DNA from 4 places in the Paenibacillus sp. JNUCC 34 genome. Region 4 is predicted to be linked to each of the others. Evidence: predicted binding sites of a transcription regulator. Region 4 holds the regulator's gene; each other region holds the start of a gene.
What was found. The regulator Rex, encoded in region 4, represses fermentation and respiration genes when NADH is low (regulators of the CRP and FNR family bind a similar motif). The targets are predictions, from matches to a motif close to TTGTGAAATATTTCACAA.
Positions count from the first base shown of each region.

Region 1: a site for Rex is predicted at 3,418-3,435, ahead of AC2TF5_RS01470 (cytochrome ubiquinol oxidase subunit I). Genes of this name have one in related genera too.
Region 2: a site for Rex is predicted at 3,681-3,698, ahead of scfA (six-cysteine ranthipeptide SCIFF). Genes of this name have one in related genera too.
Region 3: a site for Rex is predicted at 2,119-2,136, ahead of AC2TF5_RS24885 (FAD:protein FMN transferase). Genes of this name have one in related genera too.

Region 1 is NZ_CM177770.1:320,762-328,951, reverse strand. It holds gene cydD (thiol reductant ABC exporter subunit CydD) at 1-930, opposite strand, end outside; gene cydB (cytochrome d ubiquinol oxidase subunit II) at 930-1,943, opposite strand; gene AC2TF5_RS01470 (cytochrome ubiquinol oxidase subunit I) at 1,933-3,336, opposite strand; gene ade (adenine deaminase) at 3,577-5,382, opposite strand; purine riboswitch at 5,579-5,680, opposite strand; gene AC2TF5_RS01460 (hypothetical protein) at 5,994-6,374, shown strand; gene AC2TF5_RS01455 (sensor histidine kinase) at 6,486-8,190, opposite strand, start outside.
Region 2 is NZ_CM177770.1:4,967,989-4,976,178, reverse strand. It holds gene AC2TF5_RS23245 (HIRAN domain-containing protein) at 1-396, opposite strand, end outside; gene AC2TF5_RS23240 (Gfo/Idh/MocA family protein) at 665-1,675, shown strand; gene scfB (thioether cross-link-forming SCIFF peptide maturase) at 1,995-3,386, opposite strand; gene scfA (six-cysteine ranthipeptide SCIFF) at 3,482-3,631, opposite strand; gene AC2TF5_RS23225 (response regulator transcription factor) at 4,234-4,911, shown strand; gene AC2TF5_RS23220 (siderophore ABC transporter substrate-binding protein) at 5,215-6,246, shown strand; gene AC2TF5_RS23215 (ABC transporter permease) at 6,266-7,282, shown strand; gene AC2TF5_RS23210 (iron chelate uptake ABC transporter family permease subunit) at 7,279-8,190, shown strand, end outside.
Region 3 is NZ_CM177770.1:5,369,840-5,378,029, reverse strand. It holds gene AC2TF5_RS24890 (hypothetical protein) at 1-57, opposite strand, end outside; gene AC2TF5_RS24885 (FAD:protein FMN transferase) at 906-1,997, opposite strand; gene AC2TF5_RS24880 (NusG domain II-containing protein) at 2,237-2,635, shown strand; gene AC2TF5_RS24875 (Gx transporter family protein) at 2,610-3,164, shown strand; gene AC2TF5_RS24870 (energy-coupling factor transporter ATPase) at 3,229-4,122, shown strand; gene AC2TF5_RS24865 (energy-coupling factor transporter ATPase) at 4,107-5,000, shown strand; gene AC2TF5_RS24860 (energy-coupling factor transporter transmembrane component T family protein) at 5,010-5,801, shown strand; gene AC2TF5_RS24855 (SDR family oxidoreductase) at 6,067-6,936, opposite strand; gene AC2TF5_RS24850 (SDR family NAD(P)-dependent oxidoreductase) at 6,952-7,803, opposite strand; gene AC2TF5_RS24845 (TetR/AcrR family transcriptional regulator) at 8,068-8,190, shown strand, end outside.
Region 4 is NZ_CM177770.1:3,716,408-3,724,597, reverse strand. It holds gene dinG (ATP-dependent DNA helicase DinG) at 1-2,470, shown strand, start outside; gene AC2TF5_RS17370 (redox-sensing transcriptional repressor Rex) at 2,516-3,169, shown strand; gene AC2TF5_RS17365 (amidohydrolase) at 3,156-4,457, shown strand; gene AC2TF5_RS17360 (cell wall elongation regulator TseB-like domain-containing protein) at 4,486-5,004, shown strand; gene AC2TF5_RS17355 (hypothetical protein) at 5,251-5,784, shown strand; gene AC2TF5_RS17350 (AAA family ATPase) at 5,777-7,279, shown strand; gene AC2TF5_RS17345 (3-hydroxyacyl-CoA dehydrogenase family protein) at 7,415-8,190, shown strand, end outside.

The DNA of each region.
Region 1 (8,190 bases), 2.6 Mb from region 4:
GATCATCTCCTGGATGGCCTCACCTGCCTGCTTGCCGTCCAGGGTAGCGTGGAAATCCGCTCCCACCATACGTACCGGCAGGAAATATTCCGGTGCCAGAATAAGAATCGTCAGAGCCGGCAACAGCTCCAGACCGCCGTTGATCAGGCGCAAGCCCAAGTTGACCGCCACAACGGCGACGGACAGCATGGTGAAGAAATCGAGTGCAAAGGATGATAGAAACGCGACACGAAGCGTGCGCATCGTTGCCTTGCGGTAGCTCTCGCTTACCTCTCCGATGCTCTCACTATGCCTTCTGCTCTGCCCCAGAAACTTCAGTGTTTCCAGACCGCGAAGGGAATCCACGAAATGGTTGGACAGCATCCGGTACGTATGCAGCTGGCGCTCCGTCTGCTTCCGTGCCGCCAAGCCAACCAAAATTAGAAATATGATCAGAATCGGCATCGTTACGAGCAAGATCACAGCCGAAATACGATCAATATAAAACACATACAACCATACCAGCGCAGGAGTAAAAGCCACTCCCATCATGCGCGGTATGGTTAGCTCCGCATATTTGCGGAATTTGGCGATGCCCTCCAGCACAAGCGTGACCACATTGCCTGTTCCCTCGGACCGGACAAATCTCGGGCCCATATGGAACAGCTTATCCATCAGCTGCTTTCTCAGGTCCGTGCCCGTCTCCTCGGCAAACCGCTGCGCTATGCCCTGCTGCAGCAGCCCAATGGCGTGACGTGCCAGAAAAGCAAGCAGGAACAATACCATTTTACTGTACTGTTCCTGCAGAGAGGATCCGGCAAACAGGGCGGAGATAACCTCCGCCAACCATTTTGCCTGCAATATGATGGCCATGCTTTGTGCCAGGGTACATACGGCGACGACGAGAAATACCGTCTTGACTCCTTTGTATCCCAGCAGATCTTTACCCATCAGTACTCTAAATGCTCCTTCTCATGTACCCGTTTATGGAAAACGTAGTAGCTCCAAATTTGATAACCTAATACGAACGGCAGCAGTGTAACCGCCACAATCGTCATCACCTTAAGGGAGTATTGCCCTGAGGCGGCGTTTTGGATCGTCAGATCAAACGCACTGTTAATCGAGCTGATCATGACACGCGGGAACAATCCGATGAACACGGACATAACCGACAGGATGATGACCGCCCCGGTCATACCGAAAGCCCAGCCGTCTTTCTTGGTTTTCATAAAATAACCGGCTGCCAGGAATGCAATAACACCAAGCACCAGTACGGCTGACAATATGCCGCCCCGAACTTTGAACACGTCCGTCATGAAATACGTCATAATTCCGAATAGCGCAAGCAGCGCTGCAACCGGGAACAACAGGCGCCGGGCCATAACCCGGGCACGCTCCTGCAAATCTCCTATGGTGCGGAGTGTCGTAAACATGAGTCCATGCAGCAAGCATAGCATAACTACCGTGATTCCGCCTACAACCGTATACAGATTGACTACATCAAAGAATCCAGCGTGAAGCTGCATCGATTCGTCAATCGGCAATCCCTGGATTAGGCAGGCGAACACTACACCGAAGAGGAATGGAGGGAGGATGCTTCCTGTGAAGATGGCACCATCCCAAACCTTTTTCCAGCGTGCATCCCCGACCTTGCCACGGAATTCAAATGCGACCCCACGGGCGATCAAGGCTAGCAGGAGAACGACGAACGGAAGGTAAAATCCGCTGAACAGCGTGGCGTACCAGTTCGGGAAGGCCGCGAACATCGCTCCGCCTGCCGTAATCAGCCACACCTCATTTGCATCCCAGAACGGGCCAATAGAGTTGATAAGCACCCGGCGCTGAGTATCATTTTTAGCCAAGAATTGTGTTGACATACCTACACCAAAGTCGAAGCCTTCCAGGAAGAAGAACCCGATAAACAGAACGGCAACCAGTACAAACCACAGCTCACTAAGAGACATTGCCGATTCCCCCCTTATTGAACGGGTCAGCTGCGTTGTGATCGTCTTCCTCCACCGCATATGGCCCTTTCTTGATAACTTTAACGAACAGATAAGCCATTACCGCAGCCAGCACAGCATAAATCGTACTGAATGCAATGAGTGAGAACAGAATGGAACCTGCGCCTACGTTTGGCGAGATGCTGTCCTTCGTCTGAATCAATCCAAATACAGTCCAAGGCTGACGCCCGATTTCTGTCATAATCCATCCCGCCGTATTGGCGATAAACGGCAATGAAATGCTGAACAGCAATACTCTCAGGAACCATTTCCCAGCCTGTTCTACCTTCTTGCGCATTGTCAACCATGTGCCGTACAAACCGAGCAAAATCATAATAGAGCCTGCAGCCACCATGATACGGAAACTCCAGAATGTAGTCCGGACTGGAGGAATGTAGTCACCAGGCCCATATTGCTCCTCATACTGTGCCTGCAGTTCTTTCATTCCGATAACTTCACCGGAAAACTTACTATAAGACAAGAAGCTGAGTAGGTAAGGGATTTTCAATTCCATCGTATTTTTCTGATTATCCGGATCAATCCCGGCAAAAACCGTCCATGGAGCCGGATCATCACTCGTTTCCCACAGACTCTCGGCTGCAGCCATTTTCATAGGCTGTGTATCCACCAGATATTGTGCTTGCTGGTGACCGAAGAGAGCAACGAGCACGGAGGAGATCAGAGCGATAATGATAGCAATGTTAAACGATTTTTTAAAGAAATCGATATCCTTCTTCTTCATCAGCTTGTATGCGCTGATCCCCGTAACGAGAAATGCGCCTGTGGCCAATGCCCCGAATACCGTATGCGGGAACTCAACCAACAGCTGACCATTCGTGATCAGAGCGAAAAAATCATTCATTTCGGCGCGTCCATTGTTCATCTCAAATCCGACAGGACGCTGCATGAACGAGTTAGCGGCCAAAATCCAGAAAGCCGACATTGCTGTACCGAAGGACACGAGCCAAATACAAAGAAGGTGAACCTTCTTGGACAAGCGGTCCCATCCGAAAATCCACAGTCCGATAAACGTGGACTCCAGGAAAAATGCGAGCAGCGCTTCAATCGCAAGCGGCGCTCCGAACACATCCCCGACAAATCGGGAGTAATCCGACCAGTTCATACCGAACTGGAATTCCTGCAAAATACCGGTAACGACCCCTACAGCAAAGTTAATGAGAAACAATTTACCCCAGAATTTTGCCATCTTCTTGTATACTTCGTTGCCCTTGACGACATACATCGTCTGCATAATGGCAATCAGAAATGCCAAGCCGATGGACAGCGGAACAAAGATGAAATGAAAAATGGTTGTCGAAGCGAACTGGATACGTGCGAGCATAACCGGATCCATAAAATACCCCTTCCTTTTGGTTCACGTAATAAAACTTTAAAATTTATCTTTTATTATTTTCGCAGACCACGAACGGAAGAATTGTGATATTTATCACATTTAAATGCCTGGAAGGGGTTAAATAGTTATAAATTTGTGACGAAAATCACGTTCTCGATAAAAACAAACAAAAAACAGGGTGGACCATGCTTGGTCACCCTGTTTTTTGCAATGATAAGTGTCTCAATCATTTCGTTTTTTTTAAACCGTAGATGGCCCAATTTCCGTTTCAATCAACTTGAACTCGGTCACATCAGCCAGTCCCCGGTTCGTGATCCGAATGTCCGGTATAACCGGCAGAGCGATCAGCGAGAAGGTCATGAACGGTGCATTCATCGGGCAGCCCAGTTCCTTCCACGCTTCCTCCATGGACACCACTTCAGCAGCTACCGTCTCGAGCGGACGATCCGCCATCAGACCTGCCACCGGCATCTCCACCTTGGCTAGCACCTCACCGTCCCGTACCACGATCATGCCTCCGCCGCATGCGGCAAGCTCATTGGCGGCAAACGCCATGTCCTCAGGGCTCGTACCCATAACGAGCAGGTTATGGCTGTCATGAGCCACCGTGGAGGCGACTGCACCGGATTTCAACTGAAATCCACTCGCATAGCCGAGGGATATCTGCCCTGTTCCCTTGTGGCGCTCAATGCAAGCCATCTGAATGACATCCTGTGCCAAATCCGGCTGGATGACTCCATCTATCACCGGGAGGGTCGCCGTCATTTTAGCGGTCCGGGCACTGTTCTCAATAACACGCACCACGTTTACCTGTGTCTGAGCGGCATTTCCTTTGCTGCGGAGCAAGAAATCATCGACGGTTAGAGCACGCTGCAGCCGTACCGAACTGCGGGCTTCCGCTGGATATTCATAAACAGGAAATTCCTTTACGATCTTTCCGGAATCCGCTACCACTTCACCATCAGCAATAACAAGCGAAGGCACCATTTGCTTCAGATCATCGATAAGCAAAATATCCGCTGCTTTACCTGGTGCAATGCTGCCAATTTCCTGCTCCATACCGAAGTAACGAGCCACATTGATCGTGCCCATCTGAATGGCTTTAACCGGATCAACGCCTTCCTCAATCGCCCGGCGCACAACATGGTTCAGATGGCCAAGATTCAGCAGTGTCATCGGATAGACGTCATCTGTCACAAGGGACATGTTATCGGTACACACGTTATCTTCCGTTACCACTTTAATAACTTCCTTAACATCATGCCATGCGGAACCTTCACGGATCATCAAATGCATGCCGAGTCGAACCTTCTGCAACGCCTGCTCCCTGGTAACTGTCTCGTGGCAAGAGCTGACACCTGAAGCGATGTAAGCCTGTAGCATACGTTCATCCTCAGAAGGGAAATGACCGGTAACGGTTTTTCCAGCCTTTAAGGTTGCCTCAATTTCTCCGCACATGGTTGGGTCACCATAGACGACGCCCGGGAAGTTCATCACCTCGCCGAGGCCTTCCACACCTGGCCACTGTAGTCCCGCTTCAATATCGGCTACGCCAAGTGCCGCGCCAGCGTCTTCGAGGTCCGTTGTAGCTGGCACACAAGAAGGAAAGGTTGTAAATACTTTTAGTGGAAGCTGCTGCCCTTCTTCGTGCATCCAGCGTACGCCTTCTGAACCGAATACGTTCGCAATCTCGTGCGGATCCATAAAGATGGAAGTTGTGCCTTTAGCCATCGCGGCTTTGGCGAATTCAGTCACCGTCAGCATCGTGCTTTCCACATGCATATGTCCGTCCAGCAGACCCGGTGCAATGTATCGTCCGTTCGCCTGAATCACATTCGTTTTCTCACCGATTGTATGATCAGCTTGTCCGATATAAGCAATTCTTCCGAAGGCCATGGCGACATCGACATGCTCCTGAAGCTCTCCAGTAAACACGTTAACGAGTGTGCCGTCCTTGATCACAGTTTCCGCTGCTGCCTGTCCCATTGCGATTTGTCCAAGTCGGTAGCTGACCTCATAACGCTTCTGTCTCTTTTGTGAACTCATATATGACACTCTCCCTTATGATTATAGAAACTTGATAGCTTCAGGCTTCCCCATAACTAGACACGAAATAACCCGGACAGCGCTTCTGTCCGGGTTATCAACAATACATAAAGGAAGAGAGAGTCTGAATTTATACCATACGAATACGTCACGCGGCTTTAACGTGTTGTAAGACCTCGGTTTAATCGAAGGATGATGATTCTCTCAGCTTTTATGTAGTCAAGTCATTTACGGTAACCTGGTAGAGACGCCTGAGCCTTATTCTCTGGCATATACATAAAAATCTTTTCAGTTGTTGTAAGAATTATAATCCTTTGGTGTCGTAAGTCAATAGAGTGGGAGAATATACTTGAACAAGTATATCAATCAGAGAAGTAAGTATTTTTAATACATATAATAGTTGCTGCGCGTACGAACCATTCCTACAATCGCTGTTGCCCCCGAATTTCTTGAATTATTTCTTTATAAGAAGAAATTCGGGGGCAAAGGCGACCGCTATCGCTTCTCCGGAAACGCTTCGTCCGCTCCGCTGCTTCGAAGCAGATCTTAAAATACTAGTTCATGGCTATCATTGGTATACTTATTCCAAGCATTAGGGGGGGCAGGTAGTTATGAAGGATATTAGCCAGAAGATGCATATTTGGATTGAAGCCGAGAAATGGGCTGAAGGAACATGGGATGAGACCAATACGAATTCGGATGTCATCGTTGTATTTCCTAACCGTTTAAAGTGGATCGCCACCTTTTTTACATATAACAACATTCAGACCTTACGGGAAAAGAACAATCAGACAGGCGAATGCATGAACGGCGCTTATTTTTGGTCGAGTGATATGGTGTTAATCGACATTATGACCAGGGAACGAATTGAACAGGTTATTCATGATCTCGTTGAAGGCAGATCATTTGAATCCGTATTTACACGTTATCCTGATGTTGAGATTGAAGAGGATGAACATTATCCCTCCCGTTTTTTCTCAACAACTAGTTGAATATCACAGGTTTTCGAAACTTCATAGCTTCGGATCCACATAAAAAGGAGCTGTTTCCCATATGCATCTCGCATGGAAACAGCCCTCTCATTTTAAATATTCAATGGCTCATCAACCTTTCAAGCCCCGGGGCAAAATAACCCTGATACACGTTCCTTTTCCGGCCTCCGATTGGATCTCTACCGTACCGTGATGGGCTTCCACGATGGCTTTTGCAATGCTCATCCCAAGGCCTGAGCCGTCAATACTTCCCTCCGTGTTCGTCCCGCGATAATAACGTTCAAACAGATTCCGCTTCGTTTCCTCGTCCATCCCAACACCGTTGTCCTTCACTACGATCGCAGCAGAATTGGCATGCTGCTCTACACCTACCGTAACCGTAATCCCGGGTGGGTTATGCTTAACGGCATTGGAGATCAGGTTATCCATCAGACGGTGAAGCCATTTGGCACTACCAGCCGCAAGCACCGGCTCATCACCGCCTTCGAACTGAAACGTCACGCCGTCAAGCGTCGCGTCGTTGACGTACTTCAATACACCGCGGCGGACAAGCTCATTCAGATCAAGCGGACACATATCCTGCGGTTGGATTTCGGTCTTCAGCCTGAATACAAGCGAGAAATCATCGATAAGTTCCAGCATGTATTCCCCTTTTTCCCGTATAACCGTTCCCATCTCCCGAAGTTCGCTCGGGCTCCAGTCTTCTGGTGCGCTTTCCAGCATGTAGCCGTAACCTTGAATGGAAGACAGGGGGGTTCGAAGATCATGGGAGATACCAGACATCCACTCCTCGCGGTTTTGTTCCAGTGCCTTCCGCTCTCTCTCGGTTGCTGCCAGCTGCTCGGCCATATGATAGAAGGAGTGAATAACTTCCTTGTACAGCTTGTAGGGCATTCGCAGCTTCCCGTTCTTTCGGAATACTTTCTTACGGTCTTTGGGGGTGAGTACTTCCTCGTAGGAGCCGCTGCCCATCCGCTCGAACCATCCGGTAAACAGCAACAGCGGACGGCTGTATCGGTATCCATGCCAGATCGACATAGCTAACGCAACGACCAGCACGATGATGCATATCCACATTACAGCGAGCAGAATCTGGTTCATGATCGGCTGCTTGCCGACCGAATCGTACGGCGTGTGATACACCCAGGTCATTCCGCTGGCCTTATCCCAGTACACATTTACATTTGTTGCGTATGAACCCGGTTCTTTCTGCATCGACATCAGTTCTAAAGGATGGTAGCTCTTCTTGTCCCCGATTGCCTTACCGATCGACTGCTTGATGCCGCCCTCCCCATCGATGATATGCAGATAGCCCCCTGCCTTCCGGACCTCCTGTTCCAATCTCTCGTGCTGCGACGGATCCGGCAAGCCGCCTACCTGATACTCCGTAAACCAATGTCTCAGCCGATCCGTACTCTCATCTACCCCACCAAGCAAAAACAACAAGGGATCCTCATAGGCCAGATCCATTTCCAACTCCATCGTATATTTGCTAAGCCGCCGTTCCTCCTTGATTTCCAGCAGCCGACTGACTGAATATGAAGAAGGCACATCCTTGGGCGTGTTCGTAGCATGGATAACGCGACCTTCCATGTCCACGACCTGCAGCCACATGTTCTGCTCGTATAAAAGCTCTTTCCAGTGTCCTTGCAGATTGACTACACCATTCTCCGTCACCGTTTCTGCTGTTAGATTGCTTAGAACCCCCGAAGGGAAGTTAAGCCGTATTTCCTCGTTCGCGATATGCTTGATTAACACAAATAGAAGCGTAAGGAGAAACAGAAACATGAATATCGAGAAGGCAATAAGCTGATAT
Region 2 (8,190 bases), 1.3 Mb from region 4:
AATAATTCCAAAACATTCAATGTCATGTGTAGATTCCTCAGGCGAATCCTCATCATAAATAAAACCTTTAATATCTCCCATAACATAGCCAGCCTTATTCTGCGTGCTAATCGAAATTGTTACACTTTGTAAATCTTCCCCTCTATTATTAACAGATTTTACTTTTGCAAAAATACTTCCACCACTATCGAGATACTTCGCTAGTAATGGTGTGAATTCCTTTGGGACATACCCAATAGATTTCCTATTAGATAGGAATACCTTAATAGCATTTGAATCATACTCATTGTTTGGCTCTCGAACTAAATAAATTGTATCTCCATCAGTAGCATATCTTCTAATAATATTTGGACGATCCTCAAAGGTGACTCCAGATACATTAAATTCAATTTGCATAAAATCCTCCTAAATACTTATTTACTAATTTTACTATTATACTATGATACTTCTTTTATAAATTGGAGATTTATCAATAATAAGTACTAATCCGTGATTTTTGTACGTGTAACAAACGTCATAAATTGATTCAGGTCGTTAACAGGGGCTCTGCTTGATGGCAGCGCCTTTTTCTACATATCTGAGTGTACTGGCAGCAGCGCCTGATCTATAATAGGGACGTGGCATTCAATGGTAAATTCAATCATCAATGGAATAGGAGAACAGGATGAATAAACAGAAGATGGCCGTCATCGGCTTAGGTCACATGGGCCGGATTATGATTCACCGATTACTGCCCCAATATGGTGAGAAGATCGAATTAGTTGCACTTTGCGACAGTGATGAGTCCAGTTTGTACAGGGAAGTCGCAGCAACAGGAATTAGTCCCCGGCTGTACACCGACTACCGCCAGCTGCTGAACGAGGTTGCGCTTGACCTGGTGTATATCGCGGTTCCGCCGTCCCTGCATTATGACGTGGCCCAGATCGCATTTGAGAAAGGCATTCACGTCTTCTGCGAGAAGCCGCTTGCCAACAGCTTGACCGAAGCCCGGAGTCTGGTGGAGCTGGCAGAGAAGGCCAATGTGCTCCATGCCGTTCATTTCTCGCTTCCGCTCGACCCGGCCGTCCTGAAGCTGAAGGGATTACTTGAAGAGCAGGCGATCGGCCAGATCCTTAAGATGGATCTATACCTGGAGTTTCCGCAGTGGCCGAGGTCCTGGCAGCAGAATCCATGGATCACCTCAAGACAGCAGGGCGGATATCTCTTGGAAGTCGGCATTCACTGGATCCAAATGATCCAGCAGGTGTTCGGTCCGATTACGCATGTGAAGAGCGAGATCGAGTTTCCGCCGGATTCGAATCAGTCCGAAAGCCGTGTCCGAGCCGTTTTGCGATTACATAATGATATCGAGATTCACCTGTCTGGAACCGATCAACGGGAAGGGGAGGAACGTGTCTCCCTGGTGGTCCATGGTGAGGAAGGAACCATGGCGTTGGAAAACTGGCGCAGCCTGTTCAGAAGCGGCAAGGATGCCCATCTTCAGCCTGTACCTGTGGACGACGTCGTTAGCCCGCAGCCGATCCTGAAGCAAATCATTCAGATTTTGAACGGAGAGCCAGGTCTTATCTATGATTTCTATGACGGGTATAACGCGCAGGTTGTATTGGAAGCTCTGCGTAAGCCGGGTGAGGGCTTTACGGATTTAAGACCTCAATTGATGGGGGCCAAGCGGTAGAATTATCGTAAACAATTGGAAACCCACCGCAGGTAGTATAATGCCGTGATGAAATCGGGGAATGGATGAATGGAGAATGGGGAAAGGCCCAATCCATCAGCCGTTCCCCGATTTTATGAATTTGTAGTATGAGTTTAGTCATACGTGCAACGCTATTACTTTAGTTTTAGAGTGAAATGCAAGATAGCGATAATAAGTCGGCACGAACAAAATGATTGGAATGGTTATAAGCATTCCAACAATGAATGGGAGAACGGTTCATATTAACCTCATCTCCGCGTTCAGCTGCTGTAATCGAAGCCTTCATTCCGCACAATAGTTATGCGTCTCTTTCCATTTCTCTAATCGACTCGGCAACCTTCACCATCATGGAACATTCAACCCTCTTGCGGAAAACATCACAACTAAAGTCGTAGATGCCGTTGATGGAACCCGTCGCGTGCAGGGCATTGGCAGGACAGCCCCCGCTGCAGTAGAGTTTGGCCCAGCAATCCTTGCATTCCGGCTTCGAGTAGCAGTTGCTCTCTTTGAATTGGCATTGTAGTTCTGGTCGTGTGATACCATCCCAGACGTTCCCCATGCTGTACGCTTCATCACCGACGAACTGGTGGCAAGGGAAAAGTTCACCCCAAGGAGTGACAGCGAGATATTCAGTTCCTGAACCACAGCCAGAGATTCTTTTCTGGATGCAAGGGCCTTCCGAGAGGTCAAGCATGTAATGATAAAAGGTAAACCCGTTACCTTGTTCACCGCGCTCAATCATTTCTGTGGCGAGAATTTCGTACTGTTTGTAAATTTCCGGGAGGTCCTCCTCGGTAAGTGCATAGGGCTCCCGCGGATCACAGATGACCGGTTCCATCGAAAGTTTATCAAAACCAAGGTCTGCGATATGGAATATATCATTGGTGAAATCGACATTATTACGAGTGTAGGTTCCTCGTACATAGTATTCTTGGTCTCCGCGTTTTTGGACGAACTCCTGGAACTTCGGGACAATATGGTCATAGCTTCCTTTTCCGTTAACGGTTGTGCGGAGCCGGTCATGAACCTCTTTTCTTCCATCCAGACTGAGTACGACGTTGTACATTTCCTTATTTAAAAATTCGGTGACCTCGTCGTTCAGCAGCATACCGTTCGTCGTGAAGGTAAAGCGGAACTTCTTCTTATATTCTTGTTCTTTGCTTCTGGCATAAGCTACAATCTGCTTGACGACTTTCCAGGCCATAAGCGGTTCGCCGCCGAAGAAGTCAATGTCAAGATTCCGGTGATGTCCTGAATTTTCCAGCAGGTAATCGATAGCCCTTTGTCCAACCTCATAGCTCATGATGGCCCGATCGCCGTTGTATTTTCCCTGACTAGCGAAGCAATAGTCGCATGATAGATTGCAGGTGTGCGCGACATTGAGGCATAGTGCTTTTACATAAGTTTTTCGATTTTTTAAATTAATGGAAAGGTCTTCATACTCATCCTTGGTAAAGAGCTGTCCAGTATCTTTAAGCTCCTCAATGGCCGCGATGGTTTCTCGAATGTCTCTCTCGGTAATACCCGAATCGTGTTCATGCTGCTCCAGCATGAGTGTCAGGATTTCCTCCGGAGATGTATGCTCATAAAGCTCAATGATTTTGTATGCCAGATCATCAACAACGTGTACCGACCCACTGTAGGTATCAAGCACGATGTTGTATCCGTTAAGTTGATATTGATGAATCATCCTTGCTAATCAAGCTCCTTTTACCGACAAATAAAACCGGTTTAAAAAATAGACGCCCATCTACAGAGCAGGTGGGCGGTGAACATTTTCGAATCCTATTTGTTCATTGGGTTCTCACAGCGCTGGTTGGCAACGCCGCAGGAAGTCTTACAAGCGGACTGGCAAGATGTCTGGCATGCGCCACATCCGCCGTGTTTTGCGGTATCCATCAGTTTGCGGGTGCTCAGTGTTACGATTCTTTTCATTTGAATAACTCCTCTACCATTTCATTAGTTCAACAATAACAAGATAATATTGTGAATGAATTCACTCTACTACTTTGAACATGGTAGCAACTACTTCGGATGTACATCAATCACATAGGTCACACTAGATCAACTAAAAAGCAGATTACTATAAAATACACCTCAACGACCACGACAAGGAATACGATTACACAGACAGAAAAATTGATATAAGAAAGAATACTGTTTAGAATCGGTAGCAGCAGATTTTGAGGAGTTTTCGTTTGCAGTTGACAGTACATTATTATTCAAGCATTTCTGTACATGTTTAGATTAGCATTTGTACTCAAACGGAAGGATTGTATCAATAATACTCTTGGAGCCACTATTAATATGGTAGTGGCTCACCTCTGTCATAAGTGGATCACCGGAGTGGGTTAAAAGGATGGCGGAGGTGGGGCTAACCTATGTACTTCTTCATTTTTATACATATTTATTATAAAATTGTACAGAGTTCTCCTAATAAGATGTTATATTGAATTTTTAGGAATTTAAGATTTACAAATCCGATATTCTTTTTTGTGATAAATTATTTTATGTAGTGAAGTAGAGGTGAATCATAGGTGAAGCAGGTGTTGGTAATTAAGAATGAACGGTCTTTAGCAAAGAAAATCGTAAGCGGTCTAAAGCAAGAAGGCTATTTCACTTTGACACTTCACAACGAAAACAAAAGTTTAAATATAGTATATGAGCAAGATTGGGATATTATCGTATTAGATTGGGATTCATTGAGTATATCTGGACCAGAAATTTGCAGACAAATACGAGCTGTTAAAACGACACCGATAATCATTGTGACCGACAATGTGTCCAGCAAGGATTGCATAGCAGGATTACAAGCAGGAGCAGATGATTATATAAGAAAACCATTTGTGAAAGAAGAATTAGTAGCAAGGATAAAAGTTATTTTAAGAAGAGCGGACGGTATCCAGCCAAACGAGACTTATTTTTTTCGGTTTAAAGATCTCTTCGTTGATGCATCCAGCAATATTGTGACAAAAGGTGGCGAAAATCTCCCGCTTACTAAGCGCGAGTCTGACTTACTTGTATTTTTAATCAAGAATAAAAATAAAACATTGAGCCGTGAAATGCTTTTGAATCAGGTTTGGGGATATGACGTAGCAGTCAACCCAAATGTAGTGGATTTATATATTGGGTATTTAAGAAAAAAGCTAAAGTGTGAGAAGAAAGACCGATATATTCAAACAATCCATGGCAGGGGCTATTCAATGATTGAATAGTAAAAATAAGAAAATAGGTAAAGTACAATTTGTCACAGTAATCAATATCAAACATAATTGAAAAAAAACGAGTATAAACAGTTTCATCCAGTTTTGCTCGTTTTTTTGTTCTATAAAATCCGATAATCATATCAACTCACATCCTTCACAAGATTTTCACATAATTAATGACTATACTAATCCACAGAATGCTAGAATGAAAATGATTATCAATATCGATTGAATTGGATAGCAATTACTATCCAATTCAAATCTATAGGCTTCATCATTTTCAAAATAAATCACATTATAAGGAGTATATGTATGAAAAAATCTATGTTTTTAAACTTAGTTGGTATTATGGCAGTTTTGACTTTGATGTTAGCAGCTTGCTCAAGTCCAAGTAATGAAAGCAAACAAGAGTCAAAGCCTACTGAAGTTAATGGAAGTGAAGCGGTTGCTAAGCCGAAGACGGTTGAAATCACTGATGCCCATGGAACTGTTACTGTTCCTGTAAACCCAAAGAATGTAGTTGCCTTGGATAATAGAACTTTTGAAACTTTAGCTGATTGGAAAATTGAACTAGCAGCTGTTCCAAAGGATGTAATGCCTGCGGATTCACCATATGTAAGTGATGATTCAGTTCAAAATATTGGGAATCATCGTGAGCCAAATCTTGAAATTATAGCAGCAGCAGACCCTGAACTTGTAATTGTCGGTCAAAGATTTGCTGACTATTACGAAGATATAAAAAAATTAGTGCCAAATGCAACTGTTATTGATCTTAATGTTGATATTTCTGAGGAAGCTGCTACACCTGGGGAAAACTTAGTAAATGGACTTAAAAATTCTACAATTGCTTTAGGTCAAATTTTTGATAAAAATGAAGAAGCTAAACAATTGGTAGCTGATTTTGATAAAGTTATCGAAAATGCTAAATCTGCTTATAATGGAACAGATACAGTTATGAGTGTTATTGTTTCTGGTGGGAATATTGGTTTTGCAGCTCCTCATTCTGGACGTGTTTGGGGACCAATGTATGAAATTTTCGGTTGGGTTCCAGCATTAGAAGTTGCCGATTCTTCTACAGATCATAAAGGTGATGAAGTTTCTGTTGAAGCTATTGCACAAAGCAATCCTGATTGGCTTTTCGTATTAGATCGTGATGCTGGAACATCTGATGCAGGTAAATCAGCTCCTGCTCAGGATGTTATTGCTAACGCACCTGCTCTTCAAAACACAACTGCTGTTTCTAAAGAACAAATTATTTATGCACCAGCAGATACTTACACAAATGAATCAATCCAGACTTATTTAGAGTTATTTGAAAACCTTGCAAACACTTTAGCTAAGTAGTGTAAAGGAGTATAAAACGGTGCCAAAAAATATAACTTCTAGGGTTGAGAGTTTTTCTCAACCCCAGTTTTATAATTACAATAAAATATGGACAAAACCTTTTATATTCGCGGTTATAGTTGTTATTATTTTAGGCATTATATCACTGTTTACTGGAGTTTATGATATACGTGGACAAGAGGATGGAATGGAGATGTTTTTCATAACTCGTGTTCCAAGAACAGCTGCATTAATGCTTACTGGAGCTGCAATGGCAATGGCAGGACTCGTAATGCAACTTATTACACAGAATCGTTTTGTTGAACCTACTACAACAGGGACTATTGAATGGTCGGGTTTAGGACTGCTTCTTGTTTATTTATTATTTCCTGCCCCAACTTTAGTTCTAAGAATGACTGGTGCAATCATTTTTTCTTTTATAGGAACTATGATTTTCTTTTTATTTTTACGAAGAGTTAAACTTCGTTCGTCTTTAATTGTTCCGATTATTGGATTGATGCTTGGAGCAGTTATTTCTGCAGTGTCCACTTTTATGGGACTCCTTTTTCAAATGACGCAAAGTATTGAAAGTTGGTTTGTAGGTTCTTTTGCGCCCGTTCAGGTGGGAAGATATGAATATTTATGGCTAATTGTTATCATTACTTTGCTTATTTTTCTTTATGCTAATAGATTGACTTTAGCTGGACTAGGAGAAGATGTCGCAACAAGCCTTGGAGTTAATTACAATAGGATTGTTCTTTTGGGGACTGCCCTTATTTCTGTTGCAGTTGGAATTGTTGCAGCTGTTATTGGAAACTTACCTTTCTTGGGTTTAATTGTCCCAAACATTGTTTCAATGTTTAGAGGCGATGATCTTAGGAGTAATTTACCTTGGGTATGTGTGATAGGAATGGGGACTATAACTGCCTGTGATATCATTTCTCGAACTATTATAATGCCTTTTGAAGTACCTGTTTCTTTAATACTTGGAACAGGGGGTTCAATCGTGTTTATTACTATTTTATTGAGACAAAGAAAACCAAGGAGGCAACGATGAACACATTGCAATATAGAAATAAAGAAAATGTGGAAATCGATTCTAGCCTTCATAATGAAAATAGATCAGCTAGGGCTTTTCGTTCTAAGAAGGAAGAAAGACATTATTGGATTTTGCTGATAGCATTGATTACTTTGGGTATCCTTGCTTCATATGGACTTTTAGTTTATAACAATCCAGTTCCAGTAGATTCACCTTCTTTTATCCCAGTTGTGAAGAGAAGGATAGTAGCTCTTGTTGCAATGATTATTGCTGCAGTTTGTCAGAGCTTGTCCACTGTTGCTTTCCAATCGATTACGAGTAATAGGATTATAACTCCTTCGCTTTTAGGTTTCGAATCACTTTACTCAACAATTCATACGAGTACCATATTTTTCTTTGGTGCTAGTGCATTGATCAATTTTAGTGGAATTGGATCTTTTTTATTTCAAGTTGTTGTTATGGTCTTGATGAGTTTGATACTTTATGGATGGTTACTTTCCGGTAAATACGGGAATTTACAACTTATGCTTTTGGTTGGAATTATTATTGGCACTGGGCTAAATTCTGTGTCAACTTTCATGAGAAGACTACTTGCGCCTTCTGAATTTGATATTTTACAGGCGAGATTGTTTGGTTCTGTTAATAATGCAGATTCTGCATATTTTCCTATTGTAATTCCTATGGTAATAATTGTAGCATTATTACTTCTTGCTCATTCTAAGAATCTAAATATATTGTCACTAGGAAAGGATGTTTCTACTTCCTTTGGAGTTAAATATCAATTTAGTGTAATTTATACGCTTATATTAGTGGCTATTTTGATGTCAATTTCAACAGCTTTGATTGGACCACTTACTTTCTATGGATTTTTAGTAGCAACTTTGAGCTATCAGGCGGCGTCAACTTATGATCATAGATATATTTTT
Region 3 (8,190 bases), 1.7 Mb from region 4:
GAAGATACCTGCCCGATCTTTCGGCTTCTTCCCTTGCTTGGTTTTTGGAATATTCATATAAACATCCTCCGCTTCCGAATTCTTGTGTGAAAGAACGTCTACAGAGATGTATACCGATCGCCTCAACCTCCCTTAATGGAGCAGCCGATTGAAGAAGGTTACATTTAATGTAAAAATTATATTGATAAACAGGAAGGCATCTCGTTTGTAAACAAACGAAATGCCTTCCATTTGGCTGCCCAATCTATGCCTCCATTATGCCATAAAGGCAGGTAATCGACAACATAAATGGTATGATATGTATTTTAAAGGCTGATGTAACATTTAATTACTTTTCTAGATCTTGTGGATATAGACGTACCCTGCAGAATGGTCTGCAGGGTACTTTTGTGGGCGCTGAAGCGCCAATATAATTTAACCCCTGACGGCCTGATCGGCTGTACAGTCGGTTCCTTGTGTTTGAAGTTCAATTTCGGGATCATTACTTCCAAAACAACAAAAGCCCTGCCTCTCTTTCGTCCTTGCGGCTCCGATGACCGCTCCAGTGTGAATCAGAAAACCAACATCCTTAAACTCTTACTTTTGGGTTAGAAAATAGGAATTCTCAACTTCATCTGAGTTAGAAAATATAAATTTGTGAGGAACTTACGGGGTTAAACTTCGCCTAACAATTTATGATTATATCACACTTTATACACTTTAGCAAAGATAGGGCAGTACAAAATTGGAAAGAAACAAAATCTGTTCGTGAAATATATGAGGGCCCAGCAGGAAATGGCTTAAAGCGGCTGCAGACCAGCTGGTAGACTCGGTGCTGATTGAGTTAGTGGGGAACAAACAACAGCACATAGAAGAGCAGGGCAGCTTTTCCAGTAAGGAAGAGATGTCCTGCTCTTTCTTTTGCGCTATTCGTTCATTAACGTGTAGCTGTCGTTGGTCATATGCAGAACCTCAGCCATACCAGACGTAATGTATACTTTTTTATCCTTGGTTATAAACAAGGCCTCTGTCTGATCCAGTTGTTCTACGAATTCGAGGCCCTTTTCTAATCCCATGGAGAAGATCGAGGTGGACAGTGCGTCCGCATCGATGGATTTGTCTGTCAGAATCGTGGCGCTGCTCAGATTGTTGTCGATAGGATATCCGGTCTCAGGGTCCAGAATATGGTGGTACACTTTTCCGTCTTGTTCGAAAAAGCGCTCGTATACGCCAGATGTGACGATGGTCTGGTTCTCCACCTTCAGGTTGCCGATTGGATTCCCCCGGGAAAGGTCAGGATCCTGAATACCGATGGTCCATTTGAGGCCGCCTGGCTTTTGTCCCAGGGCAAGCACGTTACCACCCAGATCAATGATGGCGCTCTTGAAGCCGTTGTCGGTCAAATATTTGGCGATGACGTCCGCCGAATAACCCTTGGCGATAGCGCCAAGGTCCATTTCCATGCCTTTTTCTTTCAAGTATACTTCACGGGTGTCCGGGTTCAGTTCGACCTGGTTATATTGACTAAGCGGTATAAGTTCATCAATTTTAGACTGGTCAGGAACATGCGCGCCTTCATTTCCGATATTCCACAGCGTGACGAGAGGGCCAATTGCCAGATTGAAACGGCCTTCTGTCTGTTTAGAGTACTCATATGCTTTTTGAATAACATTGAAGGTTTGTTCGGATACTTGGACAGGCTTGATCCCGGCATTAGCGTTCACCTTGGCCAGCTCACTCTTGTCATTCGTACGGCTCATTTGAGTGTCGATCGTTTTAAGCAGTTCTTCGATTTCATTAAAATGGCGGTCGGTGATCCGACTGTCATACACTTTAACCTGCACAATGGTATCAAAAATATAGTAAGATTTCTTGACCGGATCGGTTATTTCCGTCTGCTGGCCGGAGTCCGGCGTCTTTTCATTGAGATCTGCCGGAGTCGTGCCGGAGTTGCAGCCTCCGATGATGAGCAGGGCGGACAGAAGCAGAAGCAGCGATGAGCGCTTAATTATGTTCATTAGAATTCCTCTTTTCCACCAGGTTTCGAGTGGATTATAGCAGAGCCCGTCAGAGGGAGGATGTGAGACTTCTCATAATTTACTTAAATTTTTGAATAAAATTTTGGATTTAGTGATGATTTTGTGAAATCTTTCTCAAACCGGCCGGATTGGGTGTTTCCTTCATTGAAGGATAGGTGGGGAGTGGGTATAATGAGGACGTCTAAGATTTATATAATCAAAAAATAAGGAAGATGCTTATGAAACGCGGAGACCTGGTACTGATCTCAGTTGTGCTGGCAGCAGCACTAATATTTCTTGTCCCAAGATGGCTGGACGAAAAAGATAGTGAAAAAAATCACAATAATCCGTTAACGGCAACCATTACGGTAGATGGTCAATTGTTTAAGACTGTGGAATTGACGGAAGAAGAACAGATTATTGAAATTAAGACGGATCATGGAGTGAATATTCTTAAGGTGTATGATTACGGGATCGAAATGATTGAGGCGGACTGCCCGGATGAAGTGTGCCTCAGCTTCGGGTTCGTTGACAGGAAAAATCAGAGCATCGTCTGCCTGCCTCACAAAGTATTGGTTGAGGTAGAGGGTGCTTCGGGAGGAGAGAGTCAGGATGAAGTCGACGCCGTTGTCAATTAACGAATCTGCCATGCTGCTTAAAAAGACGGTCATTATTGCCATTTTTGCAGCGGTTGCTGTTGTGCTAAGCATTGTGGAATCCCTTATTCCGGTGAACCTGTCAGTACCGGGCGCAAAGCTGGGGCTGGCTAACATTATGGTGCTAACCTGCTTGTATTTTTTGCGGGGAAGAGACGCGATGACGTTAATCGTTCTAAAGACGATTCTGACTGCGATGATCTTCGGAACCTTTTCAAGCTTTTTGTTCAGTCTGTTCGGCGCACTGTTCAGTTTTGTTGTCATGTATGGCCTGCTCAAAATTAGCGGAAAAAGACTCAGTCTGATCGGAATCAGCATCGCCGGTGGGGTAGCGCACAATATCGGTCAGCTGACGGCTGCTTCGATTATTTTCAAAACCTCTTCGATCTTTTATTATTTACCGGCGCTTCTGCTGACCGGTATTGTGACCGGTATCCTCATCGGTATTGCCGTAAGATATTTGGTGCCGTCGCTTTCCAAGCTGTCATTGTTTGCTGGTTTTACAGATTAAGAAGTTGCATGGGAGACCGTAAATAGATTTCAGTTGCTAGGACGGCAGAAGGGAGGAACCTGCTATGAACAGAGCGGGATTATATAACAGGCCTAAGCCGCATGAATCGGACAATTGCGTGTCTGGAGAACAGCATCAGGCCCCGGCGCTAACCCTTAAGGAGGTTAGTTTTTCGTATAACGGGCAGTCGAACAACATCCGCTCTGTCAGCTTTACGGTACACCAAGGACAGTGGGTGACTGTCGTAGGGAGCAATGGGAGTGGGAAATCTACGCTAGCCAGACTGTTTAACGGACTGTTGGCGCCTGATGAAGGTCTTATAGAGACAGCGGGCCTGGAGCTTGTGCCGGATAACCTGATCGCGATCCGCCGTAAGGTAGGGATGGTGTTTCAGAATCCGGACAATCAATTTGTTGGCAGTACGGTGGAGGAGGATATTGCCTTTGGACTTGAGGGCATGTGTATGCCGAGGCAGCAGATAAGAGAGCAGATCGACCGGTATGCTGAACGATTTGGCGTTAGCCATCTGCTTAAAAGACATCCCTCCGAGCTGTCCGGTGGACAGAAGCAGCGGGTTGCGTTAGCCTCGGTGCTTGCCATGGAGCCAGAAATATTGGTGCTGGACGAAGCCTCCTCCATGCTGGATGAACAGGCAAGGCACGACTTGACCCATATCCTCAGGGATATGCACCGGGAAGGGCGGTATACCATTGTGTCCATTACGCATGACGCGGATGAAATTATGGCCTCTGAAAGGGTGCTTGCCCTTCGGGACGGGGCTGTTATTGCAGATACGTCACCTGATGACTTGTTTGAGGATAGGGAGCTGATGTTACTGTGCAGCCTGGAAGCGCCTTTTGCACGGAAGCTTGCACAGGAATTGGAGTCTCGGGGAGTTGCAAAAGGACAATCCGGTGATGAACAGGAGCTGATGGATTTCTTATGGTCATTCAATTAGAGAATGTGTGCTTCGATTATGATGCCCGAACCCCTTGGGCCAGCGCTGCACTACGTCATATCGATCTCGGAATTGGTTCAGGAGAATTCATTGGCGTGGCCGGAACGACTGGATCGGGTAAATCCACGCTGCTTCAGCTGTTCAACGGTATCATCAAACCGACAGCCGGTACAGTATCTGTGTTCGATGTCATGATTACTGCAGGTGTAAAGGCCCCTAAAATGCGAGAACTGCGGCGACGGGTCGGATTGGTGTTTCAGTTCCCGGAGCAGCAGATGTTCGAGGAAACGGTGGAAAAGGATATTTGTTTCGGGCCGATGAATTTCGGCGCAAGTCAGGAGGAAGCTAAACAAAAGGCATTGCAGGCATTTCTTAAAATGGGTCTGGATCCAGCCCTGCTGGAGCGCAGCCCGTTTCAGCTCAGCGGCGGGCAAATGCGAAAGGTCGCCATCGCCTCGGTGCTTGCCATGGAGCCGGACATTCTCGTTCTGGACGAACCGACGGCTACACTGGACCCCGTCAGCAGGATGGAACTGATTGGGATGCTGCAGACCCTGTGTCGTGAGGAAGGCAGAACGATCATTATGGTTACACACCGTATGGATGAATTACTGGAAGCGGCTGACCGATGGGTGCTTCTTCATAAGGGGGAGTGTGCCTTTCAAGGTACTGCCCGCGAGCTGGCGGGCCGGGTGGAAGTCATGGAACAGTGTGGTATGGCAGTTCCGCTGCCGCTTCGCTGCTGGAGCATTCTGTCGGAACGCTTCAATCTGGGGCATGAAGAGCCCTGTTTCACGGCAGAATCACTGGCAGAGCGCATAGCAGCTCTGCGAAACACAAAGGCTGAGATGTTTACGGAAAACACCGGAGAGGAATGAGGGAGGATTATGCGCGACAAGCTGATAATCGGAAGGAGCATTGATACCGGCTCTTGGATACACGGTCTGGATCCACGGGCGAAGCTTGCGGCCATGCTGCTGTACGTTGCGGTCATCGTCATGGTGTCCTCATGGCCGGGCATGGCGCTAACGGCGCTCTTTTCCATTCTGATTATGTATAGCACACGAATATCGTTCCGTTATTACCTCAAGGCGATGAAGCCACTGCGATTCCTTATGGTGTTTATATTTGTCATTCAGGTGCTCACGGTTAAAAGTGGGGAGGCCTTGCTTAGTCTGGGATCGTTCACCCTCTTTAGCGGCGGAGTGGAAGTTGGCCTGCTCAGCGTAATGCGGATGGCTCTTCTGGTATCGTTCACGGCTATACTGACGTTTACAACAACACCTGGCAAGCTGAATCTGGGTCTGGAAGGTGTGCTCAAGCCGTTGAAAAAAGTCGGGATGCACCCGGAGCGGCTCAGTCTGATGATCAGCATAGCACTCCGGTTCATTCCGACAATATTGGATGAGACACATAAAATTTTGAAAGCTCAGGCATCCCGTGGAGCAGATCTGAAGGAGTTGCCGTGGAAGGATAAGGCCAAAATGCTCGTCGCCTTGCTCGTGCCCGTTACAGTCAGTGCCTTTCGCCGGGCGCAGGATCTCATTCATTCCATGGAGTCCAGGGGATTTGTGATAAACGAGCCGCGGACCAGCCTCCATAGCCTGTCATGGGAAGCAAGAGATACGGGCTTTTTGCTGCTGTTCGTCATGCTGGGTGCAGCCATACTGGTGGTTTGACCGTAGCCCACGACCGGGCTTAAGCGTCTCCTGACGCGGTCAGTGGGGGTTAGGGAGGATGCAAAGAGTTGATGCTGTGAATGATTTATAGGATAAAGCATTAAGAGGCTGTTCTATAATTAAAACAGGCCGGGGGTGTCCCAAAAGGTCCATTGACCTGGGACGCCCCCATTGTCTGTTGTAAGACGCTGCGTGTACGAATCGTTCGCTAATTCATTGTGCAGGTTTGTCGCATAGTTGCGAAGACCCGACATGACGATTCACATTATTTCACAGAGCTTTGACTAACAATTTGGTTCAAAGCCTCGTTTATTGGTGTAGCAGGGCGACCAAGTAATTTTTCTAAATCGTTACTTTCTATCTCTAATCCACCATCACGAATACCTTTTTGTGTGTTTACGAGCATAGGAAGGTAGGCTTCTGGTACCCCTGCACCTTTCATCATGTTCGCATAAGTAGTATCATCGACTTGCTGTACAGGTACTTCTTTCCCTAATACATCTCCAAGAAAAGATGTTAATTCCTCTTGAGTCATTAGCTTACCGGAAAGTTCGTAAACCGTGTTTTCGTGTCCTTCTCCGGTCAATACATTTGCTGTTGCCTCCGCTAAATCTTGTCGAAGTACCCAGCCTATTTTTCCTGTTCCTGCTGATGTTACCCAAGGTGCTCCTGCCATCGCGCCTTGTATGCTTCCAATTTCATTTTCCAAATACCAATTGTTTCTTAAAAACGAGTATGGAATACCTGTTTTCAAAATAGCTTCTTCTCTAGCTCGATGAAGTGGAGCGAGGAAAAATTTGCTTTCACTTGCATTTGTTACACTAGTATAAGCAATAAATTTTACTTGAGCACGCCCGGCAGCAGCTACAGCATTCGTATGCTGTCTCATTAATGTTTCATGATTCCCAAACGTAGATATAATTAAAAGTCGATCAATTCCTGAAAAAGCAGAATCTAATGTTTCTGGTTTATCAAAGTCTCCGTGTCGAACTTCTACTCCGCGAGCTCGCAATCCTTCTGCTTTCTCTGGATTTCGAACACTAACAGCTAACTCGTTCGCTGGTAAAATTTTTAATAATGCTTCTACAACCTTTGCCCCTAGTTGTCCTGTAGCACCTGTCACTAATATTTTCATTTTCTTTTCCTCCAATTAAATGTTTTTTGATAAGCCTTCCAGCATTTGAACCGTTCTGTTATAAAGCTTTTGAGCATTATCTTTATCAAAAGTTTTCATCGTAAGACTTACTTCTTTTCGCTGTTTATAAGCAGATAAAGAAGGTTTAGGCGGATTCTCTAACAATTCGATGATAGGAAGAATTGCTTCTTCTACCGGTTTACCTATTGTTTTATAAATTAGCTTCATGATACTCTTCGTAACAGGATTTTCATAAGCTTCAAAAGTTCCAGAGGTTTGGACAGCCCAAGGGTTAAAGAGAATATATTTTATCTTTCCAATAGTATCATTGTGGGCAAAGGCAACACCTAGTAAATCGTTTAGTCGGCTGCCATGATACCTAGCTTTTGCACCGTTATAATTATTTTTATTTTGGATATCATCTAAATTAACCGTACCATTCATTCCTGGAGCACAAACATTAAGAATAACAGGGTTATCAGAGTTTTCCAAAAGCTCTTTTGAACCATAACTAAGAGCGAATCTGCTCAAATAAGATAACCCAAAACTAAATTCAAATCCCTCTGGTGATTCCGAATATTCTTTTCTGGGCTTGTGATTGGTTGCACAAAAAACGACCCTATCTAAAGAATGGAACCGGCTTTTTACTTCTTCAATAATGCGCTTATTTTCTTTTACCAAACTCAAATTTGCTTGAAGAAAAATGGCCCTTCCCTCTGCTCCTAACTGTCTAGCTTCATTTAAGAAAAGATCGCCTTTAGCAGATGAACTGCCGACCACTATTACACGATCACCTTTTTTTAAAAAGTGAGTAGCAACCCCTTTTCCAATTCCATCTGTTCCGCCTGTTACAAGTATTGTTTTCATTTGCATTCTCCTCATTCGTGATCGATACTGGGATATTCTTTTCGAGTCGCATGAAATCCGGCAGCGATATTCATCTTTCATAAACTCCTTATGAGTGATATATTAAACAAACATGTGTTGCTTTAATAAAAATACAACCAATATCTAAACAGAACAACCAACAATAATGGAGGAAATGTTGCTATAGCAACAAAACTGAAAAATTGTCAGGTTAGGAGTGACATTGAGCTCCGCTCAAAAATTCTGATGTAAGGAGTGAATGAAGTGGGGACAAAAGTAAGGAATATACGAATGACTCAAACAAAGCAGTCTTTGATTAACGCTTTTGTTAATTTAGTGAATGAAAAGGATTTTGAAAAAATTACAATTGCTGATTTAACAAAAGGG
Region 4 (8,190 bases):
GATGGTGTCGTCTTATTTCGGCTTAGAGCATGACCGTCCGCACCAAGCGGACAGCGATGCGCTTGCTACCGCCTATGTGCTTCTGAAATGTCTGGAAGAGCTTGATCAGCTTCCACTGCTTACGATACAGCGTTTGAGCGACCTTTTTGCGGATGAGGACAGTGATTTGAGCTGGTTCTTCGATGGAATGCGGGCTGATAAGGAAAATCAGGCCATTCAGGATCCAGACAACTACACGTATTTCCGTCAATTTGCTCTGGCGATCGAGGACTGGACCGATATGGCACCTGCGCGAGATGAGGAAGAGGATAATCCGCTAGCCGAGCTATCCTTTGAGCAGTATATGAACCAGGTACGTAATAATTTACGTGAGACACTTCCTCAATATGAAAGTCGGGACGCTCAGGACATTATGTTTGAGGAAGTCATGAAGGCACTAGATGATGATAAGCATCTCCTGATTGAGGCTGGAACCGGTACGGGGAAATCACTTGGATATTTGCTTCCTTCCATATACCAAAGTGTAAAACAGGAGCAGAAGGTAATGGTTAGCACGCATACAATCAACCTTCAGGAACAGCTTCGTGAACGGGATATCCCGCTACTCACCAAGGTAGTCCCGTTTCCATTTAAAGCCGCCGTCTTCAAAGGGAGACAGCATTATTTGTGTTTGAGAAAATTTGAACATAAAATAAATAGAAGAGATTTCAACACACCTAAAGAGGATATTATCATTGCAGCCCAAATGATCATATGGCTGACCCAGACTGAAACCGGAGATGATGAGGAACTGAACCTTGGTGGTCGTGGTGGGGACTTCTGGGAAAGTGTATCTAGCGATTCTGATTCTTGTTTGGGACGGGCTTGCCCATGGTTCCGAAAGTGTTTCTACCACCGTGCGAAGCATGAAGCGGGTATTGCGGATGTGGTTATTACGAACCATTCCAAATTGTTTACCGATGTAAAAGCAAATCATCAGCTACTGCCGTCGTATGAGCGGTTGGTCATTGACGAGGCTCATCACTTGGAAGATGTGGCGGGTAAACATCTCGGGCTCCATATGAAATATTTTACGGTGGTACACACCCTTACACGTCTCTATAAGGATAGCCGCAATGGACAGTTGCCAGCACTCCGTCAACTGCTTCAAACGTCGGCGCACGAAAAGGCGGGGGAATGGACGGGCGTCATTGATCGGCTATACCCTGATCTAATTACTGTCAAGGAGAGCTGGGACCGGCTTAACGACCTTCTGTTCGGACTTCTTCCTGAACGCGGAGATGCTTCTGCGGGGGATGCAGGACAATTTACACTCCGACTGTCACCAACCAAGAAGCCAAAAGACTGGGAAAGCTTGACGGAGTTAGAGAATCAGATTCACGTCACCTTGGGAGACGTCGTTCGCAAAGGAGACATGCTAACATCTGAGGTTCGGGAAGAACTGAATGATTATGGTGCAGACAGTTTGATTACCGATATTAATGGCCTCTTTAAGGACTTGGCTGCGCACCGGGAGAATCTGAAATTTTTCATGACTCTGAACGATGAAGGCGTGGTCTATTGGATGGAGGCGAACGGTAATTTCCGTAGTAAATCGCTGCAGATGTTTGCCGTGCCAGTTGATGTGAGCGCGCAGTTGAAAGAGCTGTTCTTCGATAAAAAAAGTAGTATCATCCTCACTTCTGCAACTCTATCTGTAGATAAATCGTTTCAGTATATGATCGATAATCTTGGGCTGCAGGATGCTTCAGATCAGGGACAGCTGAATACCGTGCAGCTTCCGTCACCGTTTAATTACCGTGAGCAGGCACTGTTATTAATTCCAAGGGATTTCCCAAGTGTTAAGGGGTCCGTGGGGGATCAGAACTTTGTGAGTACACTCGTTCAATCACTTGCAGATGCCGCTAAGGCGACTCATGGACGGATGCTGGTATTGTTTACCTCGTACCGTATGCTGCGCCAGGTGTATGATCCGCTTAAGGAAGTTCTGTCATCCAGTGATATATCCGTACTCGGACAAGGGATGGATGGATCAAGCCGAACCAAGCTGATCCGAAGGTTTCAGGACAGCGGCGCATCGGTGCTGCTTGGGACAAGCTCATTCTGGGAAGGGGTCGATATTCCGGGTGAGGCGTTGACATGCCTGGCTATCGTAAGGCTACCGTTTCAACCGCCGAACCATCCCCTTGTTGAAGCGAAGAGCGAGCTACTGCAGCAGCAAAAGAAAAATCCGTTCATGAAACTATCCGTACCTCAGGCGGTTATTCGCTTTAAGCAGGGTTTCGGGCGTCTTGTGCGAACAGCTCAAGACAAAGGTATTGTAATTGTTTATGATACCCGTGTGATTGAATCTTATTATGGAAAATACTTTTTATATTCACTGCCTGGCCCGAAAATGGAACATATGCGGACTGAGCAGATGGTTCCCCGCATTGCGGAATGGCTTCATGGGGACGAGGCAATACAATAAGAATTGAAAATAATTACTTTGAGTTTATGATTAGGGGGAGCATGCATGAAATCGGATAAAATTTCGGAGGCCGTGGTTCGCAGACTGCCCGTATATTTGCGCTACCTGAACGAACTTCATCTTCGTGAGGTTGCAACGGTGTCCTCACAGGAGCTTGGACAGAAGCTCGACCTAAACCCGGCGCAAATCCGCAAGGATCTTGCCTATTTTGGCGATTTTGGCAGAAAAGGGATTGGTTATGACGTCTCATATTTGATCGAGAAAATCCGTCATATTCTTAAGCTGGACCAGCAGATTAATGTAGTGTTGGTGGGTGCTGGTAATCTTGGACACGCTCTGTCCAACTACAACGCTTTTTTGAAAGACAATATGAAGATTGTAGCTATATTCGATGCTTATACTCCAAAAGTCGGCACTAAAATCAACAATTTAGTCGTTCAGTCGATGGAAGAATTGACGGCAACTATTAAGGAGTTCGGAATCCGGATCGGGATTATTACCGTTCCTGATGTCGAAGCACAAGATGTAGCGGATAAACTGATCTCATCCGGTATTGAAGCGATTCTGAATTTTGCGCCAACGATCTTGAAAGCTCCTCCGCACATCCGGATTCATACAGCTGATTTCACGACGGATTTGCAGAGTCTGGCTTATTATTTAGATAACGGAAAGGAAGATGGCGATCATGACGAAGCGTAAATGGATGATTAAAAACGGTACCTTTGCTGTACTTCAGAATGAAAAGCCGGTTCTGCGCGGATATATGGTCATCGAAGACGATCTCATTACCTATATCGGTGAAGAACAGCCGAAGGTTGAGGAAGATACGGAGATTATCGACGGCACATATCTGTTTTTCATGCCTGGTCTAATGAATACGCATGGTCATACGGCGATGTCGCTTCTTCGTGGATACGGGGATGATCTGGCTCTTCAGGTATGGCTTCAGGAGAAAATGTGGCCGATGGAAGCGAAGTTTACGGCTGATGATGTATATTGGGGTACCTCGCTGTCTGTGATCGAAATGCTGAAAGGCGGTACAACGACCTTCCTTGATATGTATGATCATATGGATCAGGTAGCAGTCGTAACTGAGCAATCCGGTATGCGTGGTGTACTTACTCGCGGTGTAATCGGTTTGTGTCCTCCAGATGTTCAGAATCACAAGCTGGGGGAGGCTACAGCATTTGCTAAGGACTGGCACGGTAAAGCTGATGGACGTATCACGACGATGATTTCGCCGCATGCGCCTTACACATGTCCTCCGGATTACATCGAAAAATTTGTGCAGATTGCTCACGATCTGGACTTGCCGATTCACACCCATATGTCGGAAACAGTTACTGAAGTCGAGCAGAATGTTCGGGATTATGGGGTACGGCCAGTAGCCCATCTTCAAAAGCTCGGCGTCTTCTCACGTCCGGCGCTTGTTGCGCATGCAGTTCATTTAACGGATGAAGAGATTGAGATTTTGGCGGCTCATAAGGTAGCGATATCCCACAATCCGGGAAGCAACCTGAAGCTGGCAAGCGGTGTCGCCCGGGTACCGGAGCTGCTTAAAGCGGGAATTACCGTATCACTGGGAACGGATGGTCCTGCGAGCAACAACAATTTGGATATGTTTGAGGAAATGAGACTGGCTGCTCTTATTCATAAGGGTGTTAGTGGTGATCCGACAGCAGTTCCTGCTGTGGAAGCACTGCGTATGGGAACAGAATACGGAGCGAAATCATTATTCTTAGACGGTGTTGGGACGTTGGCTCCCGGCATGAAAGCGGACTTTATCGCGTTAAATACCGATCAGGCACATTTTCTGCCTCATACGGACTTTATCTCGCATGCGGTTTATTCAGCTAGTGCCAAGGACGTGGAGCATGTCTGGGTAGATGGTAAACAGGTCGTCAAAAACGGAGTTTGCCTTACATTGGATGAAGAAAAGATTCGCCGTGAAGCCCAAAGTGCGTTCGAGCGGCTGTTGACCCTCTAGGGAATAACAAGGGAGCGAGGAACGCAGATTGAAGAAAAAAACGAAGTGGATACTTCTTGGCATTTCCGGTTTTCTGCTCATATTGCTGTCTATTCAGATTTATTATTCAAATGTAATGTCTGGTAAATGGTCGGAAGAGAACGCGGCTATCAAGGCGGCTCAGCAATATGGCGGTTTGATGAAGAAAGACAAAACTTATAAATCGGTATGGGATAAAGAGAGCATTTACTGGGTTGTTACCGGTAAGGATACGGAAAACCAGGATATCGTCGTATGGGTGAAGTTTACGGAAGAGAAAAAACCACTGGATGGAGCCAAAGCTGTACACAGCGAACCTCTGAGCGGTGGAATGTCGGAAGCTCAAATGCGTAATCAGATTAAGAATGACCTGCCTGGTTCGGTAATTGAAAGGCTTGTTCTAGGTATGTATGAAGGAGAATACGCATGGCAACTGTTATACCAGCTGAACAATGAGACGAAATATAGGTTTTATCGGTTTCAGGATGGAAATCAGATCGGTGAAGACATTATTCTACCAAATCAATAGCAAAATTTAACACTCCATCAAAAGGCGGAGTGTTAAATAACAAGATTTTATGTAAGCGTTTACGTAAAATTTGGATAAAATAGTTTTAAATATTTTCACAGACTTAAATGAAAAAGGTATATAAGATGTGATATACTCTTATTTGTATTCCACAGGCAGGTTGAAAGTAGTGTTACTATACGCATAATTGTTATATCAAATATGATATACGAATTATACACATCATATAACAAGGAGGAAACTTCATTGAAATTACGCATTGTTCCTATCGTTCTGACGGTCGTAATATCGGCATCGGTGCTTTTTGGCGGTTGGTTTCTGTATCGACAAATGGCTCTTCAGAATCCACTGGCCAATGTGGTATCACAGTATGATGGAGTGAAAAACTCTCAAATAGATATTACACAGGATACAGTCACTTTTAAGCTTGATTTAGCACCCGAAACGAATTTACGGGGTCTAGTCGAACATATAAACAAGGAAGGCAAGTCGGTTGTCGGTAAACGCACATTGAAGCTTGAGGTGGAAGATCACTCGTCCGAGCAGCTGGACCAATGGTGGGAGAAGGCTATGCTGTCAGTAGCCCAAGCGATGGATAACAAGCAGTACACCGATATACAGATATCTTTGGATGAACTGGCAAAAAACTCACCTAATTTGAAAGCAAATGCTCAAATTGATGACCAGAACGTATATGTAAGTTTATCCGACGGCAAGTCAGGCAAGTTCATAATTTTGCCACGCCAACCCGGCAAAATGGAGGTGTGGAACCATGCCTAAGTGGTCCAAGGAAGTATTGATTGGCTTCATCCCTGTGCTGTTCGTATTCCTTGCATTCATTGGTATGAATGTTGTTCCAATCCTCATTGCAGCTATGCTTGTAGGATCTCTTTTCTTTATTGCCAAGATGAAGGGCGGAATAGCTGTAGGTGCAGGTAGTGAACGCAAACGGAAAAAGGGCAGTATGGCAAAGCTGACCTTTGAAGAAATCGGAGGGCAAGATAACGCGAAGCAGGAGCTGCGTGAGGCGCTTGATTTTCTAATTCGTCATGAAGAGATCAAAAAATTCGGAATTCGCCCATTGAAAGGCATTTTGCTGACAGGGCCTCCGGGGACAGGTAAGACACTGATGGCTAAAGCGGCAGCACATTACACAAACTCGGTATTTGCTGCTGCATCGGGCAGTGAATTTGTTGAAATGTATGTAGGTGTCGGTGCTGGCCGTATCAGGGACCTGTTTAAAGAGGCTCGCACCCGTGCAGCCAAGGAAAACAAGCAGAGCGCGATTATTTTTATCGATGAGATTGATGTGATCGGCGGCAAGCGTGAAGGCGGGCAGCAGCGGGAGTATGATCAGACACTGAACCAATTGTTAACTGAAATGGACGGTATCTTTACAACGGATGCACCGCGTATTCTCGTTATCGCAGCAACGAACCGGAAAGAGATGCTTGATAGCGCGCTTCTTCGCCCTGGACGGTTTGACCGCCATATTCAAGTCGATCTTCCGGACAAAAAAGGACGTGCACACATCTTAAATCTGCATGCGGGTAATAAACCACTAGATGCGGACGTTGATTTGGAGAAAATTGCGGAGGAAGCATACGGTTTTTCAGGTGCCCAGCTTGAAAGTGTCATGAATGAAGCTGCCATTTACACCATGCGTGAAAATGAGGAATTAATCTCTCAGCGGCACTTGTCTATGGCAATCGATAAAGTAATGATGGGTGAGCGTTCTGACCGTGAGTCCAACATCGAGGAGAAAAAGAGAGTGGCGATTCACGAGCTTGGACATGCCATTATGGCTGAGCGTGTTCGTCCTGGAAGTGTGAAGCAGGTTGCTCTCAGTCCGCGGGGGAAAGCGCTCGGTTATGTCCGCCACAACCCTCAGCAGGAGCAATATCTGTACACCAAATCGTTCCTAGAAGAGCAGATCATGATTGCTCTTGGAGGAGCAGCGGCCGAAGAAATTTATTACGGCGGACGCAGTACAGGCTCCAGTAATGACTTTGAGCAGTCTCTCAATATTGTTGAGACGATGATGAAGTCAGGATTGACATCTTTGGGTATTATTAACATGAATATGGTTACCACTGAAGAGCTGATGAGAGAGAATAATCTGATTTTGGAAGACTTAATGAACCGAACGAAACATCTGTTAGAACAAAGTCGTGCTATATTCGATAACTCTCTTGATATCCTGATGAGAGAGGAAATACTATCAGGCGAGCAATTCAGATGTCAATTTCGTGAAAATACCCTTTTACCAGCATAAATTGTTATGCTGGTTATTTTTTTTTACTTTTTCGTCGTGCTAAGATATTATTATACTTTGTGCCTTTCTAAATGTATTTTTCAACAAAGACGGGTACAATAGAGTATAGAGATAAGGAAAGGGTGGAGCACAACTATGTACTTCAAAAAAATCGGCGTCGTTGGCGGCGGGACGATGGGACAAGGCATTGCCGAAATGCTGGCAGCCAAAGGACTCGACGTTATGCTGGTAGAGAAAACCCCCGAGAAACTGGAATATTCATACGGAATGATTGAGACAAGTCTCGACAAGCAGCTCGAGAGATGGGGGATTACGAAAGCGGAGAAGAAACTTATTCTAGGCCGTATTCAAAAAGTAACTCATTTTGCTGAACTAAGTGCCTGCGATATGGTGATAGAGACAATTACGGAGGACTTGGAAGCCAAGAAGCAGGTGTTCGCGCAGCTTGACCAAGTATGTCCTAGCAATATTATATTAGCAAGTAACACCTCCTCGCTTAGCTTGACGGAGCTTGCAAGTTCCACGATGTACCCTGAGCGGGTTATTGGTATGCACTTTATTCATCCAGTTTCAAAAGTTGATCTGGTAGAAATTATCCGTGGTCTGAAAACTTCTGACAACACATTCAATGAGACAAAGCGTTTTGTAGAGGAAATTTCGGATAAAAAAGGAATCATGGTTTACGAATCTCCAGGTTTTGTATCAAGTCGTATGATTTGTCTTATGATCAACGAAGCGCTGCACCTCCTTCAAGAGGGTGTTGCTTCCGCAGAGGATATCGACGATGCAATGAGAATCGGATACAGCTTCCAGTATGGCCCGCTTGAAATGGCTGACCGTTTCGGACTTGATTCTGTATTGGCAGCTTTGGAGCGTATGTTCCGTGAATTTGGCGAGCTTAAATACCGTCC